DNA from 4 places in the Streptomyces sp. NPDC058741 genome. Region 1 is predicted to be linked to each of the others. Evidence: riboswitches for the same ligand, from Rfam matches in the RefSeq annotation. Region 1 holds a riboswitch; each other region holds the start of a gene.
The links. A riboswitch is a leader RNA that binds a small molecule or an ion and turns the genes downstream of it on or off. The one in region 1 is predicted to bind cyclic di-AMP.
Positions count from the first base shown of each region.

Region 2: another riboswitch for cyclic di-AMP. It lies ahead of ACFW6P_RS02150 (NlpC/P60 family protein); the one in region 1 lies ahead of ACFW6P_RS12935 (C40 family peptidase).
Region 3: another riboswitch for cyclic di-AMP. It lies ahead of ACFW6P_RS08205 (transglycosylase family protein); the one in region 1 lies ahead of ACFW6P_RS12935 (C40 family peptidase).
Region 4: another riboswitch for cyclic di-AMP. It lies ahead of ACFW6P_RS18760 (transglycosylase SLT domain-containing protein); the one in region 1 lies ahead of ACFW6P_RS12935 (C40 family peptidase).

Region 1 covers NZ_JBHYQH010000012.1:93,178-100,301, forward strand. The annotation lists gene ACFW6P_RS12905 (adenosylmethionine--8-amino-7-oxononanoate transaminase) at 1-505, opposite strand, end outside; gene bioB (biotin synthase BioB) at 498-1,664, opposite strand; gene ACFW6P_RS12915 (8-amino-7-oxononanoate synthase) at 1,815-2,942, shown strand; gene ACFW6P_RS12920 (DUF397 domain-containing protein) at 2,996-3,226, opposite strand; gene ACFW6P_RS12925 (helix-turn-helix domain-containing protein) at 3,236-4,096, opposite strand; gene ACFW6P_RS12930 (ATP-binding protein) at 4,310-4,768, shown strand; gene ACFW6P_RS12935 (C40 family peptidase) at 5,123-5,596, opposite strand; cyclic di-AMP (ydaO/yuaA leader) riboswitch at 5,599-5,771, opposite strand; gene ACFW6P_RS12940 (hypothetical protein) at 6,149-6,457, opposite strand; gene ACFW6P_RS12945 (ATP-dependent Clp protease proteolytic subunit) at 6,465-7,100, opposite strand.
Region 2 covers NZ_JBHYQH010000002.1:153,400-160,523, forward strand. The annotation lists gene pcrA (DNA helicase PcrA) at 1-2,260, opposite strand, end outside; cyclic di-AMP (ydaO/yuaA leader) riboswitch at 2,550-2,721, shown strand; gene ACFW6P_RS02150 (NlpC/P60 family protein) at 2,730-3,911, shown strand; gene ACFW6P_RS02155 (hypothetical protein) at 3,994-4,938, shown strand; partial or broken gene ACFW6P_RS02160 (hypothetical protein) at 4,916-5,268, opposite strand; gene ACFW6P_RS02165 (NlpC/P60 family protein) at 5,688-6,743, shown strand; gene ACFW6P_RS02170 (LuxR C-terminal-related transcriptional regulator) at 6,773-7,124, opposite strand, start outside.
Region 3 covers NZ_JBHYQH010000007.1:86,462-93,585, forward strand. The annotation lists gene ACFW6P_RS08185 (exopolyphosphatase) at 1-132, opposite strand, end outside; gene ACFW6P_RS08190 (DUF501 domain-containing protein) at 129-659, opposite strand; gene ACFW6P_RS08195 (septum formation initiator family protein) at 694-1,170, opposite strand; gene eno (phosphopyruvate hydratase) at 1,300-2,580, opposite strand; gene ACFW6P_RS08205 (transglycosylase family protein) at 2,834-3,541, opposite strand; cyclic di-AMP (ydaO/yuaA leader) riboswitch at 3,546-3,712, opposite strand; gene ACFW6P_RS08210 (transglycosylase family protein) at 3,911-4,945, opposite strand; gene ACFW6P_RS08215 (cytochrome P450) at 5,068-6,402, opposite strand; gene ACFW6P_RS08220 (nucleoside triphosphate pyrophosphohydrolase) at 6,448-7,124, opposite strand, start outside.
Region 4 covers NZ_JBHYQH010000021.1:54,745-61,868, reverse strand. The annotation lists gene ACFW6P_RS18770 (hypothetical protein) at 1-251, shown strand, start outside; gene ACFW6P_RS18765 (HAD family hydrolase) at 547-1,395, shown strand; gene ACFW6P_RS18760 (transglycosylase SLT domain-containing protein) at 1,359-2,129, opposite strand; cyclic di-AMP (ydaO/yuaA leader) riboswitch at 2,133-2,303, opposite strand; gene ACFW6P_RS18755 (polyprenyl synthetase family protein) at 2,813-3,826, shown strand; gene ACFW6P_RS18750 (outer membrane lipoprotein carrier protein LolA) at 4,071-5,321, shown strand; gene ACFW6P_RS18745 (ATP-binding cassette domain-containing protein) at 5,372-6,358, shown strand; gene ACFW6P_RS18740 (ABC transporter permease) at 6,345-7,124, shown strand, end outside.

The DNA.
Region 1 (7,124 bases):
CGTGCATCCCGCCCTCGGGGTCGCACACCGACATGGGCTGCCAGGTGTCGCCGTGGTAGCCGCCACGCCAGGTCAGCAGCCGCCGCTTGCCGGGACGGCCCAGCGAACGCCAGTACTGCAGGCACATCTTGACCGCGACCTCGACCGACACCGACCCGGAGTCGGCGAGGAAGACGTGCTCCAGCCCGTCGGGCGACATGTCGACAAGGAGCTTCGCCAGCCGTACGGCGGGCTCGTGGGTGAGCCCGCCGAACATCACATGGCTCATCCGCGCGAGCTGCTCGCGCGCGGCCTCGTTCAGCACCGGGTGGTTGTAGCCGTGGATCGCCGACCACCAGGACGACATCCCGTCGACCAGCTCTCCCGAGCCGTCGGCGAGCCGCAGCCGCACCCCGCTCGCCGCCTCCACGACGAGCGGTTCCTGCCGTCCGGGCATCGGCCCGTACGGATGCCACACGTGCCGCCGGTCGAGCTCCAGCAGCTCGGGGACCGTCGGTTCAGGCATTGGGCGCGAGGTCCGTCCCGGCGCCCCGGCGGCGCACGGCGACCAGATCGGTCCGCGGCTCGGCGACCTGCGCGGCGGTCTCCGGCTCCGCGCCGGAACCGCACGCCCCGCCGCCCTGGGAACCGCACACTCCGCCCCCGTCGTGGCAGCCCCCGGCCCGGTGCTCCGGCAGCGTCACCTGATCGGTGCCCTCCACCTCGAACCCGGCGTCCGCGATCATCTCCAGGTCGGCCTTGCCGGCCTGGCCCTCACTGGTGAGGTAGTCGCCGAGGAAGATCGAGTTGGCCAGGTGCAGGGCGAGCGGCTGCATCGTGCGCAGGTGCACCTCGCGCCCGCCCGCGATGCGCACCTCGACGTCCGGGCAGACGAACCGCGTCATGGCGAGGATCCTCAGGCACCGCTGCGGGGTGAGGTTCCACTCCTTGCCGAGCGGGGTGCCCTCGAACGGGATGAGGAAGTTGACCGGTACCGAGTCCGGGTCCAGCTCGCGCAGCGAGAAGACGACGTCCACGAGGTCCTCGTCCGACTCGCCCATGCCGGCGATCAGACCGGAGCAGGCGGACAGGCCCGCCGCGTGCGCCTTGGTGACCGTGTCGACGCGGTCGGCGTAGGTGTGGGTGGTGGTGATCTCCCCGTACGTCGCCTCGGACGTGTTGAGGTTGTGGTTGTAGGCGTCGGCGCCGGCCTCGCGCAGCCGCTCCGCCTGACCGGCGGAGAGCAGGCCCAGGCAGGCGCACACCTCGACGCCCTCGTTGTTCGCCTTGATCGCCTTGATGGTCTCGGAGACCCGGTCCACGTCCCGGTCGGTCGGGCCCCGCCCGCTGGCCACCAGGCAGACCCGCTTGGCGCCCCCGGCCACCCCGGCCGCCGCGGCGTCGGACGCCTGATCGGGTTTGAGCCACGTGTACTTCAGGATCCCGGCCTCGGAGCCGAGCCGCTGCGAACAGTACGAGCAGTCCTCGGGGCACAGACCGGACTTCAGGTTGACCAGATAGTTGAGTTTCACCCGTCGGCCGAACCAGTGCCGGCGCACCTTGCCGGCCGCGGCCACCACATCGAGCAGGTCGTCGTCGGACGTCGCGAGGACGGCCAGTGCCTCGTCCCGGGTCGGCGGCTCGCGCCGAAGCCCCTTCTCCACCAGCGTGTTCAGCAGGTCCATGAGAGTCGATCCTGTCCTACTCGAGTGCCTCGGGCCAAGGAGAGTCCGCACAACAGAGTCGCTCCGAGGTGTGGGTATCGCCACACCCTGGCCTGCTGGTGGTCCCGCTAGTGTCTGTGCACTGCCTACAAAATCCGCGGAGGACCACCCATGGCGTTCGGCTGGATCGACGAGCAGGCGCAACTGCGCCGCCGCGCCGGACTCGTACGGACCCTTCGCCCCCGTCCGGCCGATTCGCCCCTCCTCGACCTGGCGAGCAACGACTACCTGGGGCTGGCCCGCCACCCGGAGGTCACCGAGGGCGCGGCACGCGCCGCGCTGGACTGGGGCGGCGGCTCGACCGGCTCCCGGCTCGTCACCGGCACCACCGAGCTGCACACCGAGCTGGAGGGGGAACTGGCCGATTTCTGCGGCTTCGAGGCGGCCCTGGTCTTCTCCTCCGGCTACGCCGCCAATCTCGCGGCGGTCACCGCGCTGGCCCCGCACGGCTCGCTGATCGTCTCCGACGCGGGCAACCACGCCTCCCTGATCGACGGTTGCCGGCTGGCCCGTGGCACGACCCAGGTCGTGGCGCACGCCGAGCCGGAGGCCGTGCGCAAGGCGCTGTCGGCGCACGAGGGCGCGGCGATCACCGTGTCCGACACGGTCTTCTCGGTCGACGGCGACGCGGCCCCGCTGACCGCACTCGCCGAGGCCTGCCGGGAGCACGGCGCGGGACTGGTCGTCGACGACGCCCATGGCCTGGGCGTCCTCGGCGACGGCGGTCGCGGCGCGCCGTACGCGACGGGGCTCGCGGGCGCCGGTGACGTCGTCGCCACGGTCACCCTGTCCAAGTCGCTCGGGAGCCAGGGCGGCGCCGTCCTCGGCCCCGCCCGGGTCGTCGACCACCTGGTCAACGCGGCACGGACCTTCATCTTCGACACCGGACTCGCCCCCGCCGCGGCGGGGGCGGCCCTGGCGGCCCTGCGGCTGCTGCGCCGCGAGCCGGAGCGGGCCGCGCGGGCCCGCGCGGTGGCGGACGAGCTGCACGCACGCCTGACCACCGCGGGTCTGGAAGCGGTGCGTCCGGACGCCGCGGTGGTCTCGGTGCGGGCGCCCTCTCCCGAGGACGCCGTGCGCTGGGCGGCCGAGTGCCGCGCCGCGGGCCTGGCCGTGGGCTGCTTCCGGCCCCCTTCGGTGCCGGACGGCATCTCACGGCTCAGACTGACCGCCCGGGCGGACCTGACCGGTGAGCAGATCGAACGCGCTGTACGGCTGATCGGCGAGACGCGGCCATGAGTCGGCGTGACACGGCCGTGCGTCGCACGAGGGCGGGCTGATCGGACGGCGTCTCACATACGGTCGACCGCGGACGTGAACTCGGCCCAGCTCCGCGGGGAGAGCAGCAGGGCGGGCCCGTCCGGGGTCTTGGAGTCGCGCACGGCGAGGAGTCCGGCCCACGGCGGGGTCTGCGGACGCGCGGTCTCGACGCAGTTGTTCGCGCCGGTGCTGTAGCTGCTGCGCAACCACCGCACACCGTGCAGTTCGGTGCTCGAGGGGACGTGACGAGGCAGTGCACGCATGGTGCCTCCTTATGCGCCGGCGGCTGTCCCGGCGATGAAATCCAACGAGTCCTCGGGGGAAAGGGCGTGGATCTGAAGGGTGTTGAAGGCCTCCGTGTAGGCCTGGAGGTCTTCTTTCCGTTCGAGGTAGAGGCTACTCGTCAGGTGGTCGAGAACAACCACATCCAAATCAGAAGTGCTCGAGAACGAGAAAATAACAAAAGGGCCTGTGACGCCGATGTGCGCCCCGGCGGCGAACGGCAGCACCTGGAGCCTCACCTGCGGCAAGCGCGCCGCCTCGACCAGTCGTTCGAGCTGCCGGGCCATCACCCCAGGCCCTCCCACCTCCCGCCGCAGCACCGCCTCGTCCAGCACGGCGCTCAGCTCCAGCGGCGGGTCCGCGCGCAGCACGTCCTGCCGGGCCAGCCGCACCTCGACGAGCGTGTCCAGCCGGTCCTCCGGAAGGCTGCCCAGGGCGGCCTTCGTCACCGCACGCGCGTACTCGGGCGTCTGCAGCAGGCCCGGCACGACGGTGGTCTCCAGCGTGCGCATGGCGCCGGCCTGCGACTCCAGGCTGATGAAGTCCCGGTAGGTCGGCGGCAGCACCCCTCGGTAGGCGTGCCACCAGTGGTGCCGGCCGCGGCTGTCGTCGGACCCCGACAACACCATGAGCAACTCGCGAAGCTGGGAGTCGGCCACACGGTAGACATCGAGCAGTGAGCGCACATCGGCCGGTTTCACCCCGCTCGTGCCCGTCTCGATCCGGCTGACCTTGGACTGGTGCCAGCCCACCAGCCGGGCCGCCTCACCGCTGGTGAGCCCCGCCGAGGTGCGCAACGCGCGCAGTTCGGCGCCCAGTTTCCGGCGGCGCACCGCGGGACCGTGCTGCATGGGCTCCTCCTTACTCCTTCCGAGCCACTCAAATACGGTCTCGCGTGGCAGAGTTCACCGCTTTGAGCGACAGATATATGCATATCTTGGTGGATCGCCGCCCTTCGGGAGGGTCCTGGTGGCACTCTGGCGGCGAAGCACCAGTCCGGGACCGTACTCGAACCATCCGCTCCGTGTCGGACTGCGGTTCCGTGGGAAAGGGGCGACGTCGCCATGGCAGACCATCTGGAAGCATCCGTCACTCTGCCGAGTGATCCCGCCTCGGTCTCCGCGGCACGTGCCTTTGTCGTGGGCATGCTCGCGGAGTGGGGGCTGCCGGCGGACACGGAAGTGTCCGACACCGTCCGGCTCATCATCTCCGAACTCGCGACCAACGCCGTCCAGCACACCTTCGGCCAGTCGCCCACCTTCACCGTGGACGTCCTGCTCGACCGCGACGAACAACTGCGCATCGGCGTCACGGACAGTCATCCGCGCTTCCCCCGGCGGCTTCCGGCGGCCGTCCAGCAGGACAACGGCCGCGGACTCGTCATCATCCGCTGGCTGACCGCGGAGTGCGGCGGCAAGCTCCGTATCCGCCCCACCCGAGAGGGCGGCAAGACCATCTCGATCGAGCTCCCGTGGACGATCCCGGCCCGGCCGGTCAGCACAGCGGCCCGGCAGGAGCCGTGATCCGGCGTCGCCCGGGGCGGCGTACGGCGTCCCGGCCTTCCGCGCGCGGCCGTCCTCCCCCGGGCCTGACGCTCCTCTCCGGCACGTCCGCCGTCAGCGGCGCCGACGGCGCTGTGCGGGCGCTTCTCGGCGTGGTGCCGGTCCTTCCGGTTCCTCCGACGGCTGCCTCGAAGGCGTGCCGGAGGGGGGCCGGGCCGACACCGTCCTCGGGCGGTTCCCCGGAGGGGTGCCGGAGGCCGGACGCACCCGTCCCGTCCCGCCGCCCCGCCCGCCGCACCAGGAGCGGCCGGCGCGGACCCGTGTCACGCTCCGGAGTGCGGTGGCGTGTCAGGACGCCGCCGCACTCAGGGCGGTTCATTTCACGCGTCCGTACCAGACGCTCTTGGTCCAGATCTTCTGCAGGCGCACCACGTCCCCGGTCTTCGGGGCGTGCCAGAGCCTGTTCTTACCCGCGTAGATGCCGACGTGGTACACGTTCCGGCCCGAGTGGAAGAACACCAGGTCCCCGGCCTTGCGGTTCCTGGGGGAGATGTGGCGCGTCTTGTTGTACTGCTGGGCGGCCGTGCGCGGCAGCTTCTTGCCCGCCTTCCTGAACGAGTAGAGCGTGAGCCCCGAGCAGTCGAACCGGTACGGTCCGGTGGCCCCGTACCGGTAGGGCGAGCCCTTCTTGGACGCCGCGACCTTGAGTGCCTTCGTCCCATGGGTGGCCGCCGAGGCCTCGGCCGAGAAGCCGGGTGCCACGATCGAGCCGCCCACGGCGGCGATCGTGAGGGCCGAGGCGGTACCGGCCCGGACCATGAGCGACGGAACACGATTCAGCGCAGTCATGCGCACCCCTTCGTCAGCCGCCTGTGAAGGATGACCTGTCGGATTCGGGCTGGCGAAGTTGCCCGGCCGCTGACGCGGCTTCACCCCAAGGGCTGCTCGGATCCGGTCATGGCGTGACCGTCCCGGCGACCCGTCGTGCTTGGGTCCTCCACTCCTGCCGATGCACTTCCGTCGACCGGTCGTCCGTGCGGCGGCAGGACTCGGCGTCCGCCCGGACCGCCCCGCCGCTGTGGCGGGGGCTTGTCGTCAGACAGGGATCTTGCTTCATGCTTGTCCTGATATCCCAACGGAACCGGTTATTTGTGTTGTTACTCACCACTCGCCCGTTCGGGTGGCCGCGTCTGTGTTCGAGCCACGGTGCACCGCTCCGCCGGCCGCCGGACCAGCGGTGGAATGCCCCATTCCGCCCTTCGGGCACGCGCGTCGCGCAACTGTGAGGGGCCAAAAAAAGCACCCCCGTCTACTCCGGACAGGGGTACGTCTTTCGGGCCGTTTCGACTCGGCTCCGGACGCTCCGTCCTCGGGCCGGGCGTCCGGACCGTCGCCTCCGTGTCAACTCACGGAGTCCGTAGGCAGGGTGACCCGCGCCGTGCGCCGCTCGCCGTCCAGGACGCGCAGCGCCCGCGCCAGCGTGGCGGCGTGCAGTTCCGTCTCGCCCCGCTGGTGCATCAGGGCCAGCGCGTCGCGCAGTGCCGTCGCCTTGCCGACCAGTGCCTGGGCGGCGCGCAGTCCGCGGTAGGTGTCGCCGGGCAGGGAGGGGTTGATGCGACCGAGCAGGTCGACGACGTCGAGGTAACGGTCGATCAGCTCCGACTCGGCGCCGGTCAGGGCGGGCAGCGGGGGCAGTTCGGGAGGCAGCACCGGCGGCTCACTCCCCGGTCGGCACGGCCATGGTGGCCTTGCGGTTCGGCACGATCCTGTCGGCCAGGCCGTACTCCAGTGCCTCCTGGGCCGTGAGGACCTTGTCCCGCTCGATGTCCGCGCGGACCTGCTCGCGGCTGCGGCCCGTGTACCGGGCGAGCAGTTCCTCCATACGGGCCCGGATGCGCATCAACTCGTCGGCCTGGATCGCCAGATCGGTGGCCTGTCCGCGGACCGGCTCGGGCAGCGCCGGCTGATGGATCACCAGGCGCGCGTCGGGCAGCACGGAGCGCTTGCCGGGTGTGCCCGCCGCGAGCAGCACCGAGGCGGCCGCGCCGGCCTGGCCGAGGCAGATCGTCTCCACGTCGCAGGCGACGTACCGCATGGTGTCGTGGATCGCCGACATCGCGTGGAACGCGCCGCCGGGAGAGTTGATGTACAGCGAGATGTCCCGGTCCGGCGCCTGGTGCTCCAGGTGCATGAACTGGGCCATCACGTCGTTCGCCGAGGTCTCGTCGACCGGCGTCCCGAGGAAGACGATCCGCTCCTCCAGAAGCTTGGAGTACGGGTCCGTCGTCCGTTGCCCGGACCCGGTGCGTTCGGTGAACTCAGGCAGCACGTAACGGGCGGACGGTCGGGTCATGGGGAACCCCTCCTCACGGGCGGA
Region 2 (7,124 bases), on a different contig from region 1:
CCACGGACGAGACGGGCCCGGAGGACGCGGGCGAGGTCGCTCCGGTCCGCTTCCACTCCACGTGGGCCGGCGGGATCTCCTCCAGGAACCGGGAGGGCGGGTTGTACGACGGCTGGCCCCAGGCGCTGCGCAGGGTGGACCGCGTCAGGTACAGCCGCTCGCGCGCGCGGGTGATGCCGACGTAGGCGAGGCGCCGCTCCTCCTCCAGCTCCTTGGTCTGGCCGAGGGCGCGCATGTGCGGGAAGACGCCGTCCTCCATGCCCGTCAGGAAGACGACCGGGAACTCCAGGCCCTTGGCCGTGTGCAGGGTCATCAGGGTGATGACGCCGTCGCCGTCCTCCTCGTCGGGGATCTGGTCGGAATCGGCGACCAGCGCGACCTGCTCGAGGAAGTCGGACAGCGTGCCCCGCTCCTCCTCGCCACGCTCCTGCTCGAACTCCATGGCGACGGCGGCGAGTTCCTGGAGGTTCTCGATCCGGGTCTCGTCCTGCGGGTCGGTGGAGGCCTGCAGTTCGGCGAGGTAGCCGGTGCGCTCCAGTACGGCCTCCAGGACGGTGGCCGGTCCGGCGCCGGACTCGACGATCGTGCGGAGGTCCTCCATCAGCGTGTTGAACCGCCTGACGGCGTTGGTGGAGCGCGCGGCCATGCCGTAGGCCTCGTCGACGCGCTTGAGCGCCTGCGGGAAGCTGATCTTCTCGCGCTGGGCGAGGGCGTCGATCATCGCCTCGGCGCGGTCGCCGATGCCCCGCTTGGGGACGTTGAGGATCCGGCGCAGCGGCACCGAGTCCTCGGGGTTGGCCAGCACGCGCAGGTAGGCCAGGACGTCCCGGACCTCCTTGCGCTCGTAGAAGCGGACGCCGCCGACGACCTTGTAGGGCAGGCCGACGCGGATGAAGACCTCTTCGAAGACACGGGACTGGGCGTTGGTGCGGTAGAAGACCGCGATATCGCCCGCCTTGGCCTCGCCGGCGTCCGTGAGGCGGTCTATCTCGTCGGCGACGAACTGCGCCTCGTCGTGCTCGGTGTCGGCGACGTAGCCGGTGATCCGCGCGCCCGTGCCCGCGTTGGTCCACAGGTTCTTCGGGCGGCGGGACTCGTTGCGCTCGATGACCGCGTTGGCGGCGCTGAGGATCGTCTGCGTGGAGCGGTAGTTCTGCTCCAGCAGGATCGTCGTCGCGTCCGGGTAGTCCTCCTCGAACTGGAGGATGTTGCGGATCGTCGCGCCGCGGAAGGCGTAGATCGACTGGTCGGCGTCGCCCACGACGCACAGCTCGGCGGGCGGCACGTCGTCCGGGCCGGGCGGGACGTCGACGGGGTGCTCGGCGGTGCCGACCAGCTCGCGCACGAGGGCGTACTGGGCGTGGTTGGTGTCCTGGTACTCGTCGACCATGACGTGCCGGAAGCGGCGGCGGTAGTGCTCGGCGACGTCCGGGAAGGCGCGGAGCAGGTTGACCGTGGTCATGATCAGGTCGTCGAAGTCGAGGGCGTTCGCCTCGCGCAGCCGCGACTGGTACAGGGCGTAGGCCTGGGCGAGGGTCTTCTCGAAACCTCCCCCAGACTCCGTCTGGGAGGTGCCCCCAGTGGCCTGGGCGGCGAAGTCCTCCTCGTCGATCAGCTCGTTCTTCAGGTTGCTGATCTTGGCGCTGAAGGACTTCGGCGGGTAGCGCTTGGGGTCCAGGTCGAGGTCGCGGCAGACCAGGGCCATCAGGCGCTTGGAGTCGGCGGCGTCGTAGATCGAGAAGGAGGACGTGAAGCCGAGCTTCTTGCTCTCGCGGCGCAGGATGCGCACGCACGCGCTGTGGAACGTCATCACCCACATGGCGTTCGCGCGGGGGCCGACGAGCTGCTCGACGCGCTCCTTCATCTCGCCGGCGGCCTTGTTGGTGAAGGTGATCGCGAGGATCTGGCCCGGGTGCACGCCCCGCTCGGCGAGCAGGTGGGCGATGCGGTGCGTGAGGACCCGCGTCTTTCCGGAGCCGGCGCCGGCCACGATGAGCAGCGGGGAGCCGGAGTGGACGACGGCGGCGCGCTGGTTGTCGTTCAGCCCCTCCAGGAGGGCCGCGGTGTCCACCACCGGGCGCGGGGCGCCGTCGCGGTAGTGGGTGTCCCGGTCCGGGGGCGCGTCGAACTTCCCGCCGAACAGATCGTCCGGGATCGACTCCGGAACGTGATCGTCCTCGGGTGGCGGCGGGGGCTCGTCCGCGGGGCCCCGCTGGGACTGGAGGCTCGCCAGGAAGTGGTCGTCAAAGAGGCTGCTCATCGCTCTCCGAGTCTAGGACGCCCCACCGACAACCCGCCGCCGCCCCGGGAAATCACCGAAAGCACCCCGCTGTCACCAGTGGAAAGCGCCTGATCACAGTCGGCTACGACCCTCGGCATCACGGACGATTGGGGACCAGAACGTCGTGACCGCTCACTCTCCGCGATGCCGCGGGGCAAGGTCACGAAAATGTATCGGGCATATCACCCATCAACCTTCACAGGGGCCCCACGAGTTGGCTACGGTGCGACCGGGCCGCACGACCCCCACCGGCGAACCTCGCCGGGCCGCGCGGCCTCCGCCGAGTCCGGTGTGCCGCAGCGGCAGCCGGAGCCGGGGACCCACCGAGACCTTGGGGTGAATCGGCCCGACTCCCCTCACGGGGACGGCCGTAGGGCAACCCTTCCGAACCGCCCGCCCGAACCCGACAGCTAACCCGGTAGGCGGAACATGGAAGGAGTCGCCTCCCTTGGCGTCGCACCGCAAGTCGCGTCCTACGGGTTCGCGCGTGGCAGGAATACGGACCCCCGCCCTGGCAACGGCGGCCCTCACCTCCGTGGCCCTGCTGTCCCAGTCGGCCACCGCCGCCCCCGAGGCCGACGACAGGCCCAGCCTGGAGGAAGTCGAGAAGAAGGTCGACGACCTCTACCGTCAGGCGGAGTCCGCGACCGAGAAGTACAACTCGGCCAGGGAGAGGACCGCCAAGCAGCGCAAGCGCGTCGACACCCTCCTCGACGACGTCGCCCAGCGCACCCAGAAGCTCAACGAGGCGCGTGAGGAACTGGGTTCCTTCGCCGCCGCCCAGTACCGCACCGGCGCCTCCGCCCCGGACACCGCCACGTTCCTGCTCGCGGACACCCCGCAGGACTACTTCGACCAGACCCAGCTGATGGACCGGATGACCGGCCGTCAGAAGGTCGCCGTCGACGACTTCGTCACCCAGCAGTCCGAGACGATGAAGAAGCGCCGGGAGGCCACCGAGAGCCTCCGGACACTCACCGAGTCGCAGGGCGACCTGAAGACCGCCAAGGCGACCGTCCAGCGCAAGCTCGCCGACGCGCGCGAGCTGCTGTCGCGGCTGACCGCCGAGGAGAAGGCGCGGCTCGCGGCGATCGAGAAGGAGAAGCAGGAGGAGGCCGCCCGCAAGGCCGCCGAGCTGGCCCGTCAGCAGGCCGCGCAGCAGCAGGCGCAGGAGGAGGCGGCCCGGCAGCAGGAGAGCGGTACCTCCACCACGACCCCGGAGTCCGGCTCGTCCCCGTCCGCTCCGACGGACCCGGCCGGCTCCTCGTACGCCACCAAGGCCGAGAAGGCGCTCGCCTTCGCCCGCGCCCAGATCGGCAAGCCGTACGTGTGGGGCGCCGTAGGCCCCGGCTCCTACGACTGCTCCGGCCTGACCCAGGCCGCCTGGAAGGCCGCGGGGGTGACCCTCCCGCGCACCACGTACGACCAGGTGAACGCGGGCACCACGGTCCCGCTCTCCCAGGCGCGCCCCGGTGACCTGGTGTTCTTCTACGACGACGTCACCCACGTCGGGATCTACGTCGGCAACGGCATGATGATCCACGCCCCGAAGCCGGGCACCTACGTGCGCGAGGAGTCGCTCTACTACGACGGCGAGTCGTCGATCCACAGCGTGGTGCGGCCGGCCTGAGGGGTCGCGGACGTTTTTGGGGGGGGGCCGCGCGCGCGGGCCCCCCCATCCATCGCGGGCGGCGCTCTCTAGCATCGGCGCTATGCCCGGCCCCTCCCCGTCCCTCACCTTGTGGGCGACCTACACGCTCACGACCGCCACCGTGTCGGTCGGCCTCGACTCGGCCGGGTACGAGGTCCTCTCCCGCATCCTCCTCGCCCTGTCCTGCGCGAGCTGGCTGGGAGCGGTCGCGTACGCCGTGCTGCGGCTGCCGGGGACGGCGTGGCGTGAGGAGACTCCGGCCGCGCTCACCTTCACGGCGGCGACCGCCCTGGTGGGCACCGGCTTCCGCGCCGCCGGCCTGCGGGACACGGCCGCGGGGCTGCTCGCGCTCGCCGCGCTGCTGTGGATCCCGCTGCTGGGCGCGCGGGTCCCGGACCGTCAGGGCGCGGTGTTCCTGCGCTGCGTGGCCACCCAGGGGCTCGCCGTGCTCGGCGCCGCCCTCGCCGCGGCCGGGTCGGCGGCCTGGCTCGCGTACACGGCCCTGGTGCTGTTCTGGCTGGGGCTCGCGCTCTACGTCGTCGCCCTGTTCCGTTTCCGGCCGCGGCAGATGACGGACGGCGCCGGGGAACACTGGCTGGCGGCCGGCGGGCTCGGCGTCTCGGCCCTGGCCGGAGCGCTTCTGCTCGGCGCCGACCGCGGCGGCTTCCCCCTGTGGAACGACGACGACCGCACCGTCCTCACCCGGGCCGCCGTCGCGCTGCTGGTGCTCACCCCGGTCTGCTGCGTCGTCCTGCTCACCGCCGAGCTGATGCGGCCCCGGCACCGCTACGACGTGTCCCGCTGGGCGACCGTGTTCGTCGTGGCCGTGACGGCGGCGGCCGCCCTGGCCCTCGCGGCCGCCCTCGACGTGCCCTGGCTCGACGGCGCGGGGCAGGCGCTGCTGTGGGTCGCGGTGGCCGTCTGGCTCGGGTGCACCGCCTGGGCGGTCGTCTCGGCCCGGGCCGGCGGCGGCGTCGGACGGGTCAGGTCCAGAGCACGGCGATGAAGACGTTCGCCGTGGTCAGCAGCCCGACCAGGCCGAAGAGGCCCTTGTCCACCTCTCGTCGTCCCGCTTCACGTAGACCAGGCCGAGGATCACGATCAGCAGGGCCGGCTTCACGCCGATCTTGGTGTTGTTCACGGACCGGTCGTCGGCCTGGTTGAGACCGACCAGGATCACCCCGGTGACCAGCATCGTCAGCGCGCCGTGCAGCATCGCGGGGGTGAAGCGGGCGGTGCCGGCGCCCATCGCCTTCGTCTGGGTGAGGAAGCCGCCCAGGAGCGCGGCGATGCCGACGATGTGGAGACCGACGAAGAGGTGGATGAGCAGGTCCAGGACGCCGGAGCCTGATCAGGGCCCGGGAAACCCCCCGACACCGCCCTGGCGATGCACACGCGCCCCATACCACCCGATCACGCCCACTCGCCCATGATGCGACGCATCGGTCATCAGCCTGAGTCGACAGGTCGGGCCCACGACGGGATCACGGTCGCATACGGTCACCGCCGGTCCTCTCGGAACAGTTCCGCGCACCGGCCACCGGGCCGGTACGGCGCGGTCTAGCGTCCCCACCAGGTGACCGGCTCCCCACCGCCGCCCGGGCCAGGGGCGGCAGCCGGGCACCACCGCCGAGAGGTCCTGCGGCGGCCCGCACCCCCGGTGCGGGCCGCCGCCGGACGCGCCGGCCGCCCGTCCGCTCCCCAGGGCGGCCGTCCGCACCCCACCGGCGGACGAGGAAAGGACGTGGTCCCCCGGTGGCAGCGCACCGCAAGCCCCGACAGCGCCCGACGGCCGGCGGCAGGGCCCGGACGGCCGTCACGATCGCCCTCGCCGGCGCGGCGACCGCGACGGGCCTCGACGGGACCGGGCACGCCGATCCACAGCTCACCCCGGACCAGGTCAAGGCCGAGGTGGACCAGCTGTACCGGGAGGCGGAGGCCGCCACCGAGAAGTACAACGGCGCGCGGGAGAAGGCCCGGGCGGCCGGGCGGCGCCTGCGGGACCTGCAGGACCGGGCGGCCCGCGAGGAGGAACGGCTCGCCACCGCCCGTGACGCCCTGGGCTCGGTCGCCGCCGCCCAGTACCGCACCGGCGGTCTCGACCCCGCGCTCCGGCTCGCGCTGTCCGACGATCCCGAGCGGTACCTGCGGGACGCCGAGTTCGTGGAGCGGGCCGGCCACCGGCAGGACTCCGCCGTCGCGGGCGTCCGCAGACGGCTGCGCGAGATCGAGCGGCTGCGGGGCGCCGCCCGCGTCGAGCTGACGTCGCTGAGGGCGCGGCGGACGGAGCTGGAGCGGCACAAGAAGACGATCACCGGCAAGCTGGGCTCGGCACGCCGGCTGCTGTCCCGGCTCAGCGCGCAGGAACGCGCCCGGCTCGGTGAGAGGCCCCGCGCCTCCCGCTCCCCGGGCGCCCGGGGCACCCTGGCGGCACCCGGGCCCGCCGCGGCCCAGGCGCCCAGCGCCCGGGCGGCCGCGGCCGTCGCCTACGCCTACCGCAAGCTCGGCAGCCCCTACGTCTGGGGCGCGACCGGCCCGGACGCCTTCGACTGCTCGGGCCTCGTCCAGGCCGCGTACCGCGCCGCGGGCGTCTCCCTGCCGCGCACGACGTACTCCCAGATCGACGCGGGCCGCCGCGTCCCCCGCTCCGCACTCCGCCCCGGTGACCTGGTGTTCTTCTACGCCGGCATCAGCCACGTCGGCATCTACGTGGGCGGCGGGCGGATGATCCACGCCCCGAACCCCTCCGCGCCCGTACGCCTCGCCCCGCTCGACGAGATGCCGTACGCGGGGGCGACGCGGGTGGTGTGAGCGCCTCCGGCCGCCCGGCGTTCACCGGCTCACACCAGCCGGCGTGCCGTCGCCCAGCGCGTCAGCTCGTGCCGGTTGGAGAGCTGGAGTTTCCTGAGGACCGCCGAGACGTGCGACTCGACCGTCTTCACGGAGATGAACAGCTGCTTGGCGATCTCCTTGTACGCGTACCCCCGGGCGATGAGCCGCAGCACCTCGCGCTCGCGCTGGGTCAGACGGTCCAGGTCCTCGTCGACCGGCGGCGCGTCCGTGGAGGCGAAGGCGTCCAGGACGAACCCGGCCAGCCGCGGCGAGAAGACGGCGTCGCCCTCCTGCACGCGGAAGACGGAGTCCACCAGGTCCGTGCCGGTGATCGTCTTGGTGACGTAGCCGCGGGCACCG
Region 3 (7,124 bases), on a different contig from region 1:
CACGCCCTGCCCGAGCCGCACGATCGTCATACGGCGGTCCAGGTCGACCAGCTCGCCGGTCGCCGGGTCGGCGTCGGCGACCAGCAGCCGGATCGAGTTCGTACCGCAGTCCACGGCGGCGACCCGGGTCACTGGGCGTCCTCCTCGGCGGACGTCACGCACGGGCCCTTGCGCCACCACTCGGGCAGCATCGCGATCGCCTCGTCCCCGAGCGGGTTCACCCCGGGCCCGGCGGCCAGCGAGTGCGCCACCAGCACGTGCAGGCACTTCACCCGGTCCGGCATGCCGCCCGCGCTCGGGAAGTCCTTCAGCACCTCGATCTCGTCACGGCGCCGGACGTAGTCCTCGTGCGCCGCCCGGTACGCCGCCGCCAGCTCCGGGTCCGAGGCGAGCCGCTCGGTCATCTCCTTCATCACGCCGTTCGCCTCCAGCGTGCCGATCGCGGAGTTCGCCTTCGGGCACGTCAGGTAGTACAGCGTGGGGAACGGCGTCCCGTCCGGCAGCCGCGGGGCCGTCTCGACGACGTCCGGCTGCCCGCAGGGGCACCGGTGCGCGATCGCGCGCAGGCCGCGCGGGGGCCGGCCGAGCTGCTGCTTGAAGGCCTCGACGTCGGCGTCGGTGGGCTCGGTGCGCGGGGTGGTCGGCGGGGACGTTTCCATGACTGTCTTCGGGTGTCTTTCTCTGGGGTCACTGTTACGGGGCGGAGGCGTCGGACTTGTCGACCCCGTCCCAGACGTTCGCGTACCAGGGGCGGTCGGCCGCCCCGAGGGAGGTGCGCGACTGCCGCGCCGGGCGCGGGTCGACGACGATGAAGCCCGTCTCCCCCGGCATGACGTAGTGCAACCGCTGCCTGATCTGCTGCTCGGCGTACGCGTCGTCCTGCCAGCGCGCCTTCGTGTCGCGCAGTCGTTCGACTCGCTGACGGGCCTGCTGCTGCTCGCGCTGCAGGTCCTCGATCTCGGCGCGCTGGGAGACGTACTGCCGCATCGGATAGGCCAGGGCAACGATCAGCGAGCACATCACCAGCGCGAGCAGCGCCGCCCGGCCGGTCAGCCGGGAGCGGCGGGCCTGCCGCTTGGTCTGGGAGCGGTAGACCCGGGCCGCGGTCTGCTCGCCGAGCAGCCGGATCCTGGTCGTGGTGGAGAACCGGTCCCGGTCCTTCACGGCCATCTGTCAGCCTCCGCTCCACCGTCCTGCGCGCGTACGTCCCCGCACACGGTACGGGACCGAGTACGGGGACGTACGTACGACTGGCTCAGCCGTGCCCCGGGCCGGTGCCTGCCCGGGCCCGGTGCGCGGTCAGGCCTTGAAGCGGGGGAACGCGCTGCGGCCGGCGTACACCGCGGCGTCGTCGAGGATCTCCTCGATGCGCAGCAGCTGGTTGTACTTGGCGACGCGCTCGGAGCGGGCCGGGGCGCCGGTCTTGATCTGGCCGCAGTTGGTGGCGACGGCCAGGTCGGCGATGGTGACGTCCTCGGTCTCGCCGGAGCGGTGGGACATCATGCACTTGAAGCCGTTGCGCTGGGCCAGCTCCACGGCGTCCAGGGTCTCGGTGAGCGAACCGATCTGGTTCACCTTCACGAGCAGCGCGTTGGCCGCGCCCTCCTCGATGCCGCGGGCGAGGCGCTCGGGGTTGGTGACGAACAGGTCGTCGCCGACGAGCTGGACCTTGTCGCCGAGCTTGTCGGTGATGGTCTTCCAGCCGTCCCAGTCGTCCTCGAACAGCGGGTCCTCGATGGACACGAGCGGGTACGCGTCGACGAGCTCCGCGTAGTACTCGGTCATCTCGGCCGCCGAGCGCTCCTTGCCCTCGAAGGTGTAGACGCCGTCCTCGTAGAACTCGGAGGCGGCCACGTCGAGCGCCAGGGCGATCTGCTCGCCGGGGGTGTAGCCGGCTTCCTTGATCGCCTCGAGGATGAGGTCGAGGGCCTCGCGGTTGGAGCCGAGGTTCGGGGCGAAGCCGCCCTCGTCGCCGAGGCCGGTGGCCAGGCCCTTGCTCTTCAGGACCTTCTTCAGCGTGTGGTAGACCTCGGCGCCCCAGCGCAGGGCCTCGGAGAAGGACTCCGCGCCGATCGGGGCGATCATGAACTCCTGGATGTCCACGTTGGAGTCGGCGTGCGAGCCGCCGTTCAGGATGTTCATCATCGGCACCGGCAGCAGGTGCGCGTTGGGGCCGCCCAGGTAGCGGAACAGCGGCAGGTCGCTGGCCTCGGAGGCGGCGTGGGCGACGGCGAGCGAGACGCCGAGGATGGCGTTGGCGCCCAGGGAGCCCTTGTTGTCGGTGGCGTCCAGGTCGAACATGGCCTGGTCGATCAGGCGCTGCTCGGTGGCGTCGTAGCCGACCAGCTCCGGGCCGATCTGCTCGATGACCGCGAGGACGGCCTTCTCCACACCCTTGCCGAGGTAACGGTTCGAGTCGCCGTCGCGGAGCTCGATGGCCTCGAAGGCGCCCGTCGAGGCGCCGGACGGGACGGCGGCACGACCCGTGCTGCCGTCGTCGAGGCCGACCTCGACCTCGACCGTGGGGTTGCCTCGGGAGTCCAGGATTTCCCGGGCTACGACGACGTCGATGGACGGCACGAGCATCTCCTTCTCGATGTGACGCGGGTACGCGGGCCGCTCGGGCCCTGCGAGGCGCGGGCCGCGGTGGCTCGCGACATGAGCCTAACCGGCTCGGGGCGTTCGGCCACCGGGTCTCCCACCTCGTGGACAGAACCGAGAGAAAATTGTTTCCGAACGGAACAAAGCAGGATGCCGAAAGAACCCCGCCCCGGTGCGTACGGGGGACGACGCACCGGGGCGGGGGAACCATGGGCCCTGGGCGGGCCGCTGCTCACTTCAGGTGCAGCTGCTGGCCCGGGTAGATGAGGTTGGCGTCCTGAACGATGTCCTTGTTCAGCTCGAAGAGCTTCTCCCAGCCGCCCTTGACCTTCTCCTCCGCGGCGATGGAGCTCAGGGTGTCGCCCTTGACGACCTTGTACTCGCCGTCGCCCTTCTTGACCTTCTTGCCGGTCGGGGTGGTGACGGTCTTCTTCGCGGCCGGACGCTCGGCGGAGCGGGAGGCGGGCTGCCGGGTCTCGCGGGTCTCGGTGCTCTGCCGGCTCTGGCTCTGGTTCTGGCTCTGGCTCTGCGAGGAGCTGCCGGAGTCGGCGGAGCCGCCGGTGTAGCCGGCACTCGACAGGCCCTTGCCGCAGACCGGCCAGGCACCCTTGCCCTGGCCCGCGAGGACCTTCTCGGCGATCTCGATCTGCTGGGCCTTGGTGGCCTGGTCGGCGGTGGAGGCGTACTTGGTGCCGCCGTAGCCGGCCCAGGTGGAGGCGGAGAACTGCAGACCGCCGTAGTAGCCGTTGCCGGTGTTGATGGACCAGTTGCCGCCCGACTCGCACTGGGCGACGGCGTCCCACTCGGAGGCGGTGGCGGCGGAGGCGCTGCCGGCCGCCATCAGCGGGCCGGCGACGGCCGCGGAGGCGACACCGGCGACGGCGACGGCACGGGCGGCCTTGGACGGACGGCGGTGCTTGCCCTTGCTGGAAAACAGCATGGATGGATCCCCTCACCGACGCCTGCGAGGTGAGCTGTCGGGTTCGGGCCGGCTGAGTTGCCCGGCCACGTCCCTGACGGGACGCGGCTTCACCCCAAGCCCTTCCGGCGGAACGAGCCGGTCGGGCACCTACCTTGGGTCCCCCGCTCCTGCCTACGGCGCTTGACGCGACGACTGTTCCCGTGCGGCCGCTGGCAGGATTCGGCGTTGCGGCAACCGGGGCTCACGGTGGCGAGCGGTCACGACCGTAGACATGCGATCCGGGGAAATTCAAAGACGACCAGGCCTTCTGAGATCTATCTCTCACGACCCTCAAACGGGACATTAGCCGCGAAATATGACGTGAACTCGCGCCTTTTCGGGGTGACTTCAGCCCTCGTTTCCGCCGTGCCCGAACGACCACTCGTCGTCCGCTTCGCCCCTGGTCGTGAGCGTCTGACCGGGGCGGATGAGGTTCGGGTCGGCCCCGACGGCCTCCCGGTTCACGTCGTAGAGCGCCCGCCATCCGCCGCTGACGTCAAGGGAGTCGGCGATGGACCAGAGACTGTCACCGGAACGGACGGTGTAGGCGCCGTCCGCCGCGTCGCGGGAGGCGTCGTCACCGCGCGAGGCGTGCCGGCCCGCGGACTCGTCCGCCCGGCCGTCGGCCGGCTCGGCGTTCTCGTCGGCGCCGGGGCCGCGGTGACGGCCGGAGCCGGTGCCGGTGAGCGCCGAGGAGTCCTCGCCCTGCCGCGCGTTATCGGGCATCTCGCCGGGGGCGGCCAGGGGGGAGTTCCCGTCCTCACTCTGCCGCGCGGGGTCGGCGGAGGCCGAGGACTTGTCGGACTTGAGCGTTTCGTCGCTTTCTTCGTCGTTATCGGTCGCAGTCGACTCCGGATCAGGCGACGGGGACGACGAGGCCGTCGACGACGGGGACGCGTCGGGGGATTCGAGCAGACCGGGTGAATCCGTGGGACGGGAGGACTCGTCCGACTCGTCCGACTCGGGCGAACCGGGCGACTCGGGCGAACCGGAGGCGCCGGAGCCCTTGCCCTGCTCGAGGCCGGAGAGCAGTCCGCAGGTGCGCCACGCGCCGACCCCCTGGTCGGCGAGGATTCTCTCGGCCACCGATATCTGCTGGGAGCGGCTGGCCAGGTCGGCGCTCACGGCGTAGTCGAGGCCGCCGTAAGCCTCCCAGTCCTCCTGGGAGATGGCGAGGCCGCCGTAGTAGCCGTTGCCGCTGTTCTGGCTCCAGGCGCCGCCGGTCTCGCAGTCCGCGACCCGGTCCCAGGTCACACCCTCTGCCGCGCTGGCGCCGGAGGCTCCGAGGAGCGGGATCGCGATGGCGGAGCCGGTCACTCCGGCCGCGACGAGGAGAGCCGGAGCCTGGCGGGGGCGACGGTGCCGACCGTTCCCGGAGAGCATGCGGAGACCTTTCGGAGACAGCAGTGATCGACACGGCGTGAGTGCTCGGGCCGTGTTGATGGGTGAACGTATCGGCAGACGATCACTTGTCACAAGTTCATGCCGCGCAGATCACATGAAGATCACAGAGTTGAGGTTTCGTCACGTCCGGGGCGTGCCGTGGCGGGTGCGAACTCCACCGGCAGGGTGCGCAGCCCGCGCATGATGAGGCCGCCGCGCCATCTCAGCTCGGCCGGGTCCACCGCGAGGCGGAGGTCCGGGAGGCGGGTCAGAAGCGTGGCGAGCGCGGTCTGGCCCTCCAGACGGGCGAGCGGGGCGCCGAGGCAGTAGTGGATGCCGTGGCCGTAGCCGAGGTGCTGGTTGTCGCGGCGGGACAGGTCGAGCACGTCCGGGCCGGCGAAGCGCTCCGGGTCCCGGTCGGCGGCGGCCAGGACGACCAGGACGGGGTCGCCCGCCTCGACGCGCTGCCCGCCGAGGGTGAGCGGCTCGGTGGCGAAGCGCCAGGTGGCGAGTTCGACGGGGCCGTCGTAGCGCAGCAGTTCCTCGACGCCCGTCTCCAGCAGGGCGGTGTCCCGGGCGGCCAGGGACCGCTGCAGGCGGGTGCGCTGCCCGGGGTGGGTGAGCAGGGCGTAGGTGCCGTTGCCGATCAGGTTCACGGTCGTCTCGAACCCTGCGAACAGCAGGATGAAGGCCATCGCCGCCGCCTCGTTCTCGGTGAGGTGCTCACCGTGGTCGGAGGCCCGGATCAGACCGGAGATGAGGTCCTCGCCCGGCGCGGGATCGTCCGGCAGCGCCCCGCGCTTGCGGTGGATGAGGTCGGCGAGGTAGCCGCGCATCTTCTTCACCGAGCGCGCCACACCGCCCCGGGGGCCGCCCTGGTGGCGGATCATCATGCCCGCCCAGTCACGGAAGTTGTCCTGGTCCTCGCGGGGGACGCCGAGCAGGTCGCAGATGGCGTGGATGGGCAGGGGGAAGGCGAACTCGTGGATCAGGTCGGCGGCCCCCTTCCCGGCGAACCCGTCGATGAGCCCGTCGGTCAGCTCCTGCACCCGAGGCGCGAACTCGGCGACCCGGCGGGGCGTGAACGCCTTGGACACCAGCCGCCGCAGCCGCGTGTGGTCGGGCGGGTCGATGTTCAGCAGGTGCGTCATCAGCTCGGCCTTGCGCTCCCCCGGGATCCCGGTCCTGCCCTTGGCGTGCGCGGGTCCGGCGTGGTGCGCGGGGTTCTTGGAGAGCCGGTGGTCGGCGAGGGTCTGCCTGGCGTCGGCGTACCGCGTGACCAGCCAGGCCTCCACACCGCTGGGCAGCCGCGTCCGGTGGACGGGGCTGTGCTCGCGGAGCCAGGCGTAGGCGGGGTAGGGATCGCTCGCGAACTCCCAGGTGAACAGCTCGGGGACGGCTTCGGGACGGGGCTCGGGGACGGCTGCGGGTGTGCTGGGCCGGGGCTGGTCGGTCACTCCCCGACCGTATCGGCCCCGTGCCGTCGCCGGGTCGCGGTCCGCTCAGCTCTCGGCCTCCCGGATCGCGTCCCGGTACGCGCGGGCCGCCGCTCGCAGGGCCGCCTCCGGGTCGACGCCCTCCGCCTCCGCTCGGACCGCCAGGGCCAGCAGGTCGTAGCCGATGCCCTCGACCGGGGGCAGGGGTATGTCGAGGCCGGCGGTGCGGGCCCGGGAGGCGAGCTTGGCGGCGAGGGCCAGGCCGGGCTGGCCGAGCGGGACGCCCTCGGTGATCGAGCTGCGCCGCTTCTCGACGGCCTTGGTGCGCAGCCAGTGCTCCTTGACCTCCTCGGGGGTGGTGGCGGTCGCGTCGCCGAAGACGTGCGGGTGGCGGTGGATCAGCTTGGCGACGATGCCTCCCGCCACGTCGTCGACGGAGAACGGCGCCTCCGGGTCCTCCTCGGCGATGCGCGCGTGGAAGACGACCTGGAGGAGGACGTCGCCGAGCTCCTCGCGCAGTGCGTCGCGGTCGTCCTCCTCGATGGCCTCCACGAGCTCGTAGGCCTCCTCGATGCCGTACTTGGCCAGGCCCTCGTGGGTCTGCCGGGACGACCAGGGGCACTCGGCGCGGATGCGGTCCATGACCTGGACGAGGTCGAGCAGGCGGGCGCCCGGCAGGTCGTAGGAGGCGGGGAGCAGCTCCAGCTCCGGCATGGTGAGGCGGCCGCTGCCGGCGAGGCGGG
Region 4 (7,124 bases), on a different contig from region 1:
TCTGGCTCTCTACGTCGCCCACTGGATCGGGCAGGACCACTTCTCGCCCCAGTCGGCGGCCTCAGCGCTGCCCTGCCCTGCCCCAACGGGCCGCGCTCATGGGGCAGGAAGCCCGTCGGCTCCCGTCCGTCGTACACCACCGCGACCCGGGCCCGCGGCCTCACCAGGGGGCAGGAAGCCCGCCGGCTCCCGTCCGTCGTACACCACCGCGACCCGGGCCCGCGGCCTCACCAGACCGACGGCCGCGGTGAACTCCGTTTCCATGAACGGGTTGCGCGGTGCCCGCGAGGCCGCGCGCAGCGCACGCCAGCGCTCCCTCTCCCTTTCGCCGAGCTCGCCGGGCCCGGCCACACGAATGCGTCCCGCTGCTCAACCCGACCCCCCGATCAGGTCCCCCCTGGACGCTTGGAAGGTACCGTCCGGGACGTCCTCGTGGGTGGGTAGCTGACCATGCCGACGCCAACCGGTGCAGAGGGGCCTTCAACCGGGCAATCAGTGTGCACCCTGCGATGAAACGAACGCGCCCACTGTCCGTATTCTCTGATCATGGCCGCACCCCTCGCATATTCGCTCATCGCCACCGACCTGGACGGAACGCTGCTGCGCGGCGACGACACCCTCTCCGACCGGTCCCTCGCCGCGCTGGCGCGGGTGGCGGACGCCGGTGCCCGGCACCTCGTGGTCACGGGGCGGCCGGCGCCCAGAGTGCGACCGCTCCTGGACGACCTCGGATCGAGGGGGCTCGCGGTGTGCGGGCAGGGCGCGCAGGTGTACGACGCCGGCGCGAACCGGCTGCTGTGGTCCGTCACGCTGGACCGGGAGCTGGCGGAGACCGCCCTCGGCAAGATCGAGGCCGAGGTGGGGGAGGTGTACGCGGCGGTCGACCAGGACGGGGTCGACGGGCTGACGCTGATCGAGCCGGGCTACCTCATGCCGCACCCGACGCTGCCCGCGGTACGGGTCGAGCGGCGCGAGGAGCTGTGGGCCGAGCCCATCAGCAAGGTGCTGCTGCGCCACCCCCGGCTGTCGGACGACGAACTGGCCGCGACGGCCCGCTCGGTGGTCGGGTCGCTGGCGACCGTGACGATGTCGGGGCCCGGCACGGTCGAGCTGCAGCCGTGCGGTGTCACGAAGGCGACGGGCCTGGCGCTGGCCGCGGAGCACCTGGGGCTGCGGCCGGCCGACACCGTCGCCTTCGGGGACATGCCCAACGACATCCCGATGTTCGACTGGGCCGCCCACGGCGTCGCGATGGCCAACGCTCATCCCGAACTCAAGGCCGTGGCCGACGAGATCACCCTGTCGAACGAGGACGACGGCGTCGCCGTCGTCCTCGAGCGACTGCTGGGCGGCGCGGATCAGTACGGGCCGTTGACGTTGTCGATCGAGCCGTAGCGGTCGGCCGCGTAGTTGCAGGCCGCGGTGATGTTGGCGACCGGGTCGTACGGGTCGAACGGGGTGCCCTCGACGTGGTAGGCGGCGAAGGTCGGGTCGATCACCTGCAGCAGGCCCTTGGACGGGGTGCCCTTGGCGGCGTTGGAGTCCCAGTTGTTGATCGCCTGCGGGTTGCCGGACGACTCGCGCATGATGTTGCGGTAGATGCCGTCGTAGGAGCCAGGGATGCCCTTCTGCGCCATGATGTCGAGCGCCTCGCGGATCCATCCGTCCAGGTTGTCCGCGTAGGTCTTGGCGGAGGCCTGGGTGGCCTGGGCGACGCCGCCGGCGGGCTTCGCGGCCGGCTTGGCCGGGGCGGACGACGGGGTCGCCTCCTTCGTGGCGGCGGGAGCCTTCGTCGTGTTGACCTTCAGCTTCAGACCCGGGTGGATCAGCTTCGGGTCCTCGCCGACGGCGGCGCGGTTGTCCTGGTACAGCTGCTTCCAGCCACCCGAGACGTCGTACTTGACCGCGATGCGGTAGAGCGAGTCGCCCTTGGCCACGGTGTGGATGAGCGACGTGGCCTGGGCGGCCTGCGGGACGGACCGCACGGGGGCGCTCTGGGGTTCGGCGGCGCTCGCGTGCGTCGCGCCGAGAAGCGGCAGGGCCAGGGCGACCCCGCCGGTTCCGACGGCGACGACGCCGCGGGTGAACGGGTTCGTGCGGGTATGACGGTGCTTACCTCGTCCGAGCATGGCGATGTTCCTCTCCGGCGCCTGCGAGGTGAGCTGTCGGGTTCGGGCCGGGAGGTGCCCGGCCGCGCACGGCACTGTCGTGCCGTGCGCGGCTTCACCCCGAGCCGTTCCGCTGTGCGGACCGGCGACTTACCTGGGTCCCCCGCTCCTGCCCTGCGTGAGTGATCGGTTCTGTGGGGTATCCGGGCGGTGGCAGGATTCGGCGTCCGCCGGACAGGGCCGGAACGTATGCGAGAGCACATGTCGGGAACAAGCCGTCGGCGTCACACATCCCGCTTGTCGACCTTGGTCGGGCGGTATGGGGTAGCTTGATCCTTTGCGGTCGCCAAGGCTCAACTGGCTTAGGGGTAAAGGGTCTGAGGGTCGGCGTCGAGGTCGGGCGGGGGAGAGGTGCAAGTGATTCAATTCACTGATCACGTTCCGGGGCGCAATGTTCAACAAAGGGAATTTGCTTCATTGTTGCGGCAAATCGCATATCACCCACCACGTCATGGAAAGTGGATAAATGTCTGTTCTTATGAGCTGATCGAAGGAATGGCGGTCTTGATCGGATACCACCCGGCCTGTAACCCCGGGCGCTGGCGGTGATCGAAACGTGACCGGATACGCTGACAGGAGTGGGGGCGGCGACCTATCGACAATCCGCGTCATCACCGGCAGACACAGCAGACAGGAGACCCCTCGTGACCGACGTCGGGCCGTTCGGGCTGAGCGTGCGGGACCAGGCTCTGGAAGCCGATGTCCAGGCCGGGCTGACGGCTGTCGAGGAAGGCTTGCTCGAGGCCACCAAGAGCGAGGTGCCCTTCATCACGGAGGCCGCCCAGCACCTGGTGCGGGCCGGCGGCAAGCGGTTCCGGCCGCTGCTCGTGATGCTCGCGGCCCAGTTCGGCGGTGACCGCCACGCACCCGGGATCGTGCCGTCGGCCGTCGTCGTGGAGCTGACCCACCTGGCCACGCTCTACCACGACGACGTGATGGACGAGGCCACCGTGCGCCGCGGGGTGGAGAGCGCCAACACGCGCTGGGGCAACTCCGTCGCGGTCCTCACCGGCGACTTCCTCTTCGCGCGCGCCTCGCACATCCTGGCCGACCTCGGCCCGGAGGCCGTGCGCGTGCAGGCCGAGGCCTTCGAGCGGCTGGTGACCGGGCAGATCCTGGAGACGGCCGGGCCCCAGGACGGCCGCGACCCCGTCGAGCACTACCTGGACGTGCTGGGCGGCAAGACCGGCTCGCTGGTCGCCGTGTCCTGCCGGTTCGGCGCGATGATGTCGGGCGCCGACGACACGGTCGTGGACGTGCTCACCCAGTACGGCGAGCGGCTCGGCGTCGCCTTCCAGCTCGCCGACGACGTCCTGGACATCGCATCCGACTCCCACGAGTCCGGCAAGACGCCCGGCACCGACCTGCGCGAGGGCATCCCCACGCTGCCGGTGCTGCGGCTGCGCGAGCGGGCGGCCCGGCTCGGCCTCGCGGAGGACCGCGCCCTGTGCGAGCTGCTGGACTCCGACCTCACCGACGACGCCCGGCACGCCGAGGCCCTGCGCCTGCTGCGCGCCCACCCGGCGCTGGAGCAGGCCCGGCGGGACACCGTCCGCTACGCCCAGGAGGCCCGTTCGGCGCTGGCGCCGCTGCCCGAGTGCGCCGCGAAGACGGCTCTGGTGGAACTGTCCGACGCCGTGGTGCACCGGGCCGGCTAGCCGCTGCCCCTCCCACGCCCCCCACCCGCGACCCCTACGGGTCGGGGGAGCTGCCGCCCTGTCGTGTCATACCGCAGCAGTACGCGGAGTTGAGTCCGGGGTCTGACGTATCTCCCTGGCCGTTTTGGTCAGATGGAGACCACGGAAAACACCACTCCTCACCTGTTCGGGTGAGAATGGCGGCTGAGGGACGAGTGCGTGCACGACACGGACAGCCGCCGCCGACCACGGAGGTAGGGCACACATGGCACCGTACGCATCCGACGACAGCACGACCGCCGGGGAGGGCGACGAGCGGCGCTCCGGGCGGCGCAAGGCCGCGCGGTACGTCGTCCCGGTCACGGTGATGGGGGTGGCGGCGGCCACGATCGGGCTGGTCCCCGCCCTCGCCGACTCCGGCGACCCCGACCTGCCGAAGATCACCGCCGAGCAGCTCATCGAGAAGATCGCCCAGTCGGACGTGGAGCAGCTGTCCGGCACGGTCAGGATCAGCACCGACCTCGGCCTGCCGAACCTCGGCGGCCTGGAGTCGAGCCTGATGTCCGGTGCCGCGGGCCGGGGCGAGGGCGGCTCCTCGGCCGACCCGAAGGCCAAGCTCACGGAACTGGTCTCGGGCACGCACACCCTGCGCGTCGCCGCCGACGGCCCCGACCGGCAGAAGCTGTCGCTGCTGGAGAACGCCGCGGAGTACAGCCTCATCCGCAACGGCAAGGACGTCTGGGCCTACGACAGCGCGTCCGACGAGGTCTTCCACGGCACCGGCCCCCGGGGCCCCGAGCGTGGCAGGACGCAGCCGCCGGCCATGCCGAAGGACTTCGCGGAGGAAGCCCTCAAGGCCGTCGACGACACGACGTCCGTGACCGTGGACGGCACCGCCCGGGTCGCCGACCGGGACGCCTACCGGCTGGTCATCGAGCCCAGGCAGTCCGGCTCGACGGTCGGCGCCGTCACGGTGGCCGTGGACGCGAAGACGGGCATGCCGCTGAAGTTCACCCTGACCCCGGCGAGCGGCGGCGCCGCCGTCGTCGACGTGGGCTTCACCCAGGTGAGCTTCGCCGAACCGGCCGCCGCCACCTTCGACTTCACCCCGCCCAAGGGCGCGAAGGTCACCGAGGAGAAGGACGCCGGGAAGGACGCCGGGAAGGGCTTCGGCAAGGGGTTCGCGCCGGGCTCCGGCAAGCCGGGGGCGCACCGGCACACCCACGCGTCCGGCAAGGACCTCGGCAAGGGCCACGACGGCATGAAGACCATCGGCGAGGGCTGGAACGCCATCGCCACCTTCGACACCGGCGGCGAGGGCATGCCCTCGGGTGACGCGGGCGGCGGCCTCGGCGGCTTCGTGAACTCCCTCGGCGACAAGGTCACCGGCACGTTCGGCTCGGGCACGGTCTTCTCGACCCGCCTGGTCAACGCCCTGATGACGGACGACGGCACGGTCTACGTCGGCATGGTCACCAAGGACGCGCTGGTGAAGGCGGCCGAAGCCGGGAAGTAAGTCCGTTACGCCGGGGGACGTTTGGAGAGTTCGAGAGAACGAGGAAGCCGATGGGCGAACCGTCCGCCGACGGGCCGGAGCGGAACGGCGCGGGTGCCGCGGCCGGGGAACCTGTCATCGCCACCCGCGGGCTCACCAAGCGCTACCGCGGCGGGCAACTCGCCGTCGACGGTCTCGACCTGACCGTCCCGGCGGGCAGCGTCTTCGGCTTCCTCGGCCCCAACGGCTCCGGCAAGACCACCACCATCCGCATGCTGATGGGCCTCGTCGAACCCACCTCCGGCACGGCCCGGGTCCTGGGGCAGCCCATGCCCCGGGCCACGCGCACCGTGCTGCCGCACGTGGGCGCCCTCATCGAGGGCCCCGCCCTCTACGGCTTCCTCTCCGGCCGCGACAACCTGATCCGCTACGACTGCGCCGACCCCGCCGCCGATCCGCGCACCCGCCGGGCCCGGGTCGCCGCCGCCCTGGACCGGGTGGGCCTGACGGCCGCCGCCGGCAAGAAGGCCAAGGCGTACTCGCTCGGCATGAAACAGCGCCTGGGCCTGGCCGCCGCGCTGCTCCGGCCGCGCCGGCTGCTGGTCCTCGACGAGCCCACCAACGGCCTCGACCCGCAGGGCATGCGCGAGATCCGTGCCCTGGTCCGCGCCCTCGCCTCCGACGGCACGACCGTCTTCCTCTCCTCCCACCTGCTCGACGAGATCGAGCAGGTCTGCACGCACGCGGCCGTGATGGCACGGGGCCGGCTGATCGCCCAGGGCCCGGTCGCCGACCTGGCCGCCGGGGCGCGCGGCCGGCTGGTGGTGACGACGCCGGATCCGGCAAAGGCGGCGCGGGTGCTGAAGGAGCAGGGCGTCGCCGACGTCGTCGTCACGGACGACCCGGTGACCGGCGAACCCCCGGAGCGGGACCTCGCCGACGTGAACGCGGCGCTGGTCGCGGCCGGGGTGCGGGTCCGCGGGTTCGCTGTCGAACGCGCCTCGCTGGAGGACGCGTTCGTGGCGCTGACGGGGGAGGGCTTCGATGTCGCGGGCTGAAGTCGTGGACAACGTAAGGCCGGTGAGCCGGCTGTGGACGTTCGGGCTGCTGCGCGACGAGCTCGCCACCACCTTCCGGCGCTGGCGCACCCTCGCGCTGCTGGCCGTGCTGGCGGGCGTGCCGGTCCTCGTCGGCATCGCCGTCAAGATCGAGACGGGTGACGGCTCGTCGCCCGGCGGCGGGGGCGGCGGGGGAGGACCGGCCTTCATCGCGCAGGTCAGCAACAACGGTCTGTTCCTGGTCTTCACCGCGTTGGCCGCCACCCTCCCGTTCTTCCTGCCGATGGCCGTCGGGGTCGTCGCGGGCGACGCCATCGCCGGTGAGGCGAGCGCCGGCACGTTGCGCTATCTGCTGGTCGCCCCGGCCGGCCGCAGCCGGCTGCTGCTCACCAAGTACGCGACCGTCGTCCTCTTCTGCCTCGCCGCCACCCTCGTGGTGGCCGTCTCGGCCCTCGCGATCGGTGCGCTGCTGTTCCCCCTGGGCGATCTGACGACCATCTCGGGAACGCGGATCGGTTTCGCCGAGGGTCTGGGCAGAGCCCTGCTGATCGCCCTGGTCGTGGCCGCGTCACTGATCGGCGTGGCGGCCCTCGGCCTGTTCGTCTCGACCCTCACCCAGAGCGGAATCGCGGCGATGGCGACCACGGTCGGCCTGCTGATCACGGTCCAGATCCTCGACCAGATCCCGCAACTGCACGCCCTGCAGCCCTACTTCTTCTCCCACTACTGGCTGTCCTTCGCCGACCTCATGCGCGAGCCGGTCTAC